Regions from separate parts of the Marinomonas mediterranea MMB-1 genome, predicted to be linked through region 1. Evidence: predicted binding sites of a transcription regulator. Region 1 holds the regulator's gene; the other holds the start of a gene.
The links. The regulator sigma-54, encoded in region 1, starts transcription at its own class of promoters, with help from an activator protein. The targets are predictions, from matches to a motif close to TGGCACNNNNNTTGCTNT.

Region 1 (3,175 bases):
CAGTTTACTGGCTGCCCGAGCATGTAAGCCTAGTTTGTTTACAATAGTGACGGTCTTTTCCTGCATGGCAGTCGCCCTTATACTTGTTGTAGAAATGAGGTTATCAATTCTTCGTTTGTTGTAGTATCACGTAGTCTCTTTAATTTATCTGGAGATTGTGCCATTTCTGCAATTTGAGATAACGTCTTAAGATGTCCCTCGCATTCGTTAGGAGGGGCTATCAGTGCAAATATTAAATCAACGGGTTGTCTGTCTATTGAGTCGTAATCAATGGGTTTTTCTAGAGACATAACAACAAGGGCAGCATGATTTGCTTGTTCAAATCTACAGTGCGGAATTGCTATTCCGGCTCCGACGCCAGTACTGCCGAGCTTCTCTCTTGCTAAAAGCGCATCGTAGACTGCTTCTGACTCACAATGCAGCCTCGCCCCAATAGCCTCGGCTAAAAATTCCAGAACTCTTTTTTTGCTGGCAATTGGTTGATTAGCAAAAACCAGCTCACTATTGACTAATTTTTCTAAAGACATTGTTGATATGACCTACCTTAAATAAGGCGCTTTCGTTCATTGGAAGGAGGGATGTTCATCGCCTCGCGATATTTTGCGACGGTACGTCTCGCAACTTGTATTCCTTGCTCGGCAAGTATCGTAGCTAGCTTATTGTCACTAAGAGGCTTTTTAGCCGGTTCTTCTGCAATAAGCTTTTTAATCATGGCACGAATAGCCGTTGAGGAGCATTCTCCGCCAGAGCTTGTATTAACATGACTCGAAAAGAAATATTTGAGCTCAAAGATACCTTTAGGAGTATGCATGTATTTTTGAGTTGTGACACGAGATATTGTTGATTCATGCATTCCGACTTCTTCTGCCACGTTATGGAGTACCATCGGTTTCATTGCCTCTTCGCCATACTCGAAGAATTCGATCTGCCTATTTACGATACAGCTGGCGACCTTTAGTAGGGTTTCATTTCTACTTTGAAGGCTTTTTATAAACCACTTGGCTTCCTGTAGCGAGGTCTTTATGTAGTTTACGTCTTCCGAAGACGCTGACTTGTTTGCCATTGCTGAATAGGTTTCGTTGATCTTTACTGGTGGTAGCGCATCATTGTTTAGTTCAACTTGCCAAATACCATTTTTCTTTTTTACTGAAACATCAGGAATAACATAGTCAGTGTCTGAGGTGTCAATTGTCGAGCCGGGTTTTGGGTTTAGTTGTTGTATAAGCGCGATAACGTCTTTAAGCGCCTCTTCCTTTAAGCGTGTTTTCCTACATAGCTGGGCAAAGTCGCGATTCCCGAGAAGTGGTAAATAGTTATCGATAACGTTATGGGCGGGTTTAAACAATTGGTGATTGTGAAAGCCTTCCAGTTGGACTAATAGACATTCTCTTAGGTCTTGCGACGCAACGCCAACGGGGTCAAATCGTTGGACGCGATGTTGGACAGCGACAACTTCATCGAGCTCTAAGTCTTCAAGTTCAGAGGCAAGGGATTCAAAGACTTCTTGCACGCTGATCGATAGGTAGCCATCGGGTTGAACGCATTCAATTAAAGCATATGCAATTTCAATGTCTCTATCAGAAATATGAGTAAGGTTTAGTTGCCATATTAGATGGTCTTGTATATTTTCGGATTCAGAATTTCTACTGTCTAAGTCGAAATCACCATCAAATAAAGGTGCGTCAGAGGCCGCTGCTGTATTTTGATACGTGTCGTCCCAACTACTGTCGATAGAGAGTTCTTCAGGGATACTTTCCGTCCATTCAGACTCTACTCTTGCTTCTTCTGAGTTAGTGTCGCTCTCTGCTTTTTTTTCGGTTTGATTGCTGGATTCTGATGACGCTGCAGCTGCACTCTCGTCTTCATCTAGTTCAAGAAGTGGGTTAGATTCCAGAAAATCGTGTATTTCCTGTTGCAGGTCAATAGTTGAGAGTTGAAGTAAGCGTATCGCTTGCTGCAACTGTGGAGTCATAGTTAACTGCTGACCGATTTTTAGCTGTAATGACTGCTTCATGGAGCAACTCTTCTTTTATGGAACGCGTTATGCATATTACTCCCTTTTTATTTGAAAAATAAGAGCTTAAAGCTTGAAGTCGTCGCCTAGGTAGACTTTTTTTACTTGTTCATTGTTAATAACGTCATCTGCATTTCCTGAGGCGATGATGTGTCCATTTCCTACAATGTAAGCCTTGTCGCAAATGTCTAGCGTTTCTCTAACATTGTGGTCGGTAATTAAAACACCAATGCCGCTGTCTGTGAGGTGTTTTATGATTTGCTTAATGTCGCCGACCGATATAGGGTCGACACCAGCAAAAGGTTCATCAAGTAAAATGAATTTAGGGTTCATTGCCAGTGCGCGTGCGATTTCTACCCTTCGTCGCTCTCCACCCGAGAGAGCCATGCCTAAATTCTTTCTAATATGAGTAACATGAAATTCTTCAAGCAATTTTTCTAGTAAGTCGCTTCGTTCTTGTTTAGTCAGTGTTTTTCTAGTTTCTATAATGGCTGCAATGTTGTCTTCAACAGACATTTTTCTAAAGATAGATGCTTCTTGAGGGAGATAGCCAATGCCTTTTTGCGCGCGCGCGTGCATCGCATCCTTAGTTACATCCAGGCCATCGATGAATATTCCTCCAGCATCATTTGCTACCATGCCAACAATCATATAGAAACAGGTCGTTTTGCCCGCGCCGTTTGGACCTAACAGGCCAACTGCTTGTCCAGATTCGACGGACAGTGACACATCGAGCACAACTTTTCGTTTTTTGTACGCCTTAGCGAGATGTTTGGCTTCCAATATTGCCATTATTCACTCTTCTCTTGAGCTGGTTGCAAAGTCATTTTTACTCGTCCATTGCCTCTGTTTTCTGCGGTAAAGGTTTCATTTTTCATCATATAGAGGATGAAATCCGCATCTATTTCATCTAACCCTCGCTTTAAATAGCCTTTGCCATTAATTTCTAAGCGTCCATCTGTAATGTAGTCGATCTGATCTCCGCGACTTGTTACTCTGTTTCCGGCCTCGTCTAATTGCTGCGTGAATCTCGCTGGTGTGCCAGTGGCCTGTAAAGAGCTAAAAGTGTTGGTGGCTGGGTCGGTAAACACCTTTAGAAAGTCTGCTTTTATTTCGATCGTGCCTTGTTTTATTAGAACGTCGCCTTTGTAGGTGGCTTCG
Region 2 (3,175 bases), 1.6 Mb from region 1:
CTATAGTCCAACTCTCGTCACGGCTAAACTAAAAGCGATTGCTCGTCTCCTTCTTTTGCACAAAAAGCTATCAAAGCAACACAATGAATTGTCGGCTTTTAGTCAAAAAATGGTTCAGGATCAAGAAGTTGCTAAGATGGTCTATGAACAGATTACTCGTTCGAACAGTCTCAATGATCCTTGTTTAAAAACTCTTCATCGTGCGAGCCATATCTTTAATGGCGACGTTATCTTGGCTGCTTATAAACCTAATGGAGGGATGCATTTTCTGTTGGGGGATTTTACAGGGCACGGTTTGTCAGCGGCAATTGGCGCGCTACCATTAGCCGATATATTCTTCGAATGGACTGAGAAAGGCTTCTTGATGAAGCAGATCTTACCCGAGATTAACAAAAGATTGCACTCTGTTTTGCCGAGTAATATGTTTTGTAGCGCGGCTTTTATTGATGTCAATATTTATAATGAAAGTATTGAAATCTGGAATGGCGGGTTGCCAGATTTGCTACTGTTTCGAGAGAATGAGCGACTTCCTAGATTGTTTAAATCCATGTGCTTACCATTAGGCGTTGCGGATGAATACGAGTTTGAATGCGTGACTGAAATGGTGTCCTTTCGGTCCTCGGATGTTCTATTGGCATTTTCTGATGGCGTTTACGAGGCGAAGGGGGTAGGCGATAGAGTGATGTTTAACGATGCTCTTGCTCCACTATATGATGGTAATGTAGCCCATGGGAGTCAATTTGACTGGCTTGAAAAGACGCTTTATGAAAAAGGAATAATAGACAACCCGCATGACGACCTGTCGTGCCTAGCGATTGAGCTGGATCGCGAAAAAGGCTTTATTTCTGATCAAGCCAGCTATCTAAAGCAGCATACTAGGGTACCTGCGAGCTTTGCTTTTGAGTATTCTCTGGACGCAGACTCGCTTAGGTCCACAGATCCTCTGCCGTATGTGTTGCAAATTTTGACGACGGTGCCAGGTTTGAATGAGCATTCAAGTCAAATTTTTATGATTCTGTCTGAAATGTATTCTAACGCTTTAGAACATGGGATTTTGAAGCTTTCCTCCCTCTCCAAGCAAACAGTTGAAGGTTTTGAGTTCTATTATTCCGAAAGGGAAAAACGTCTTTCAGAGTTGGCTACTGGAACCGTTACGATAAGAGCGAAGGTGGAAAGTACCTGCGATGTCGGCACGTTGGAACTATCCGTTGAAGACAGTGGCGATGGTTTTGATGTCGCTAACTCGAATAAGGAACTGGAGCTGATTGATATACCATATAGCCGCGGTATCCCGTTGTTGAAGCAGCTTTGTGGGCAAGTAGAGTTTTCAGACAAGGGAAACTTTTTAAAAGTGGTTTATACTTGGTAAGTACTTTTTGTCACTGACCACCTTTCCTATTTTTTATGATTTCCTCTTTCTCTAATTAGTTGGCCTTTTAATTGCTTTGGTAATTAGGATTAGTTGGAGAGAGTTATGTTAAATCCCGAGCCCATTCAAGTTAAAAACAATTTACTTAGTACGTCTTCCCGGTCGAACGTCGCTTCTAAATCGTCAAGTGAGTCGTCTTTTGGTGAGCATTTTTCTAAGTTTTCGTCTTCTAATGATGAAACTACTCGCTACTCTCGATCAAATTCCACTTCTATATCACAAGGTCAGGTGAGGGATACTGACAACCTCGTAGCTAAAGAAGTGTTGCCCGAAGAGTCTGTAAAGTCTCAAGATAAAGAGCTGTTACCTGAAGAAACTGCCAGATCTAAAGATAAAGAGGTCTTATCTGAAGAGACTTCCAGACCTCAAGATAAAGGTCAAAGTAAAGAGGAAGGTGCTTTCGTAAACTCAAAACAGAGCCATACGCAAGGGGGAAATCAAGAGGATGTTGATGTTGAAAAGGAGAAGGCGGCTTCTGATAATAAAGAAACGTCAGAAGATGAATTGGCGTCTCAACTGGTTGTTGACGAAAAAGGGTGGAGTGAAAAAAGCGGCAATGTTTTGCACTCTGAGCGCCATGATGCGGAAAATACTCTCTCAACTGACTCCGAATTGTCAAATGATGAGGTGAGTTCCGAGGTATCTAACGCAGATTTCGCTGAAGTATCTAGAGAAGCATTAGGGCCTAATGACCTAATTAAATTAGAAAGTAAAGACGGGGAAGTCCAGACCGTCAATACGGCAGATATTGATTATGGTGATTTTTCTGATGATCTTAATTTGAACGGAGCGATTAATTCAAAAACGGACGCAAATAAAGTTGTTCATAATGAGAATATTCTAAGTGATGTTGGCGCTGAAAAGAGCCTTAGTGCCACAATTGGTTCTACGTCTGCTTCTATTGCCGATAAGGTTAATTTAGCTGCTGAATCCGTTTCACTCGAAGAGGGGGCTATTTCAGAAGACGCAGAGGCTGTGATACGTTCAGCTACTGCCAATAATATCGAACCTTCTACTTCAATAGCGGAAAAACTGTCTAATGCTGTCGTTGCATCAGCCCCAATTTTAAAAGGATTAGAGAAGACTGCCGATAAAGTAGCCAATCTTGACATTCAAAGTGCGAATGCGATTGAACTAAGTGATGGTGACTCGGAGTTAGAAGGTGATAATTTAGATTGGGTGATATCTCAAATAAAGTCTAGTGGTGTAAATCAACCGTTACAGAACCAGCATAGTCTTTCTCTCACTGGCGCAACCTCCACTTCTTTTGCTAATAGCTCACCTCTTTCGAACGGTTTACCTTTAGCTAACGGTGAAGGAGCACTTAATGAAAGTGATGTAGTGCAGGATATTCTCGAAAATGTCGATGATGAAATTTCGATTGAGCCTGACTTAGAGTTTGGGGATCTCAAAAAGAAAGAGTTAGATTCTACGCTTGTGAAATTGTTTGGCGCTAGTGAGGGTGTTGAAGCAGGAAATGGACTGACTTCGAATGCCGTAGCGAGCGCAACTCAGTCTGCTATCTCCAATACAGCCCGTGTTCAAGGGCAGGCTGTTCCTAGTTATATCATGAGTAATGTGCCTAACTCTCCTGAGTGGGCTGGAGAAATGTCGCAGAAAGTCTCTATTATGAAGACTGATGGTATCAAAACAGCACATATTCATTTAGATCCGCCGGAATTAGGAAGTCTCACGGTAAAGGTTCAGGTTGATCATGATGGCAATACTCAAGTTAGTTTTGTAGCA

Region 2: MARME_RS16250 (flagellar hook-length control protein FliK) is a predicted target of sigma-54. The motif match lies at 1,430-1,447, and genes of this name have one in related genera.

The regions. Positions count from the first base shown of each region.
Region 1 is NC_015276.1:1,968,067-1,971,241, forward strand. It holds gene MARME_RS08945 (HPr family phosphocarrier protein) at 1-66, opposite strand, end outside; gene MARME_RS08950 (PTS sugar transporter subunit IIA) at 78-527, opposite strand; gene MARME_RS08955 (RNA polymerase factor sigma-54) at 545-2,014, opposite strand; gene lptB (LPS export ABC transporter ATP-binding protein) at 2,081-2,806, opposite strand; gene lptA (lipopolysaccharide transport periplasmic protein LptA) at 2,806-3,175, opposite strand, start outside.
Region 2 is NC_015276.1:3,544,623-3,547,797, reverse strand. It holds gene MARME_RS16255 (SpoIIE family protein phosphatase) at 1-1,369, shown strand, start outside; gene MARME_RS16250 (flagellar hook-length control protein FliK) at 1,475-3,175, shown strand, end outside.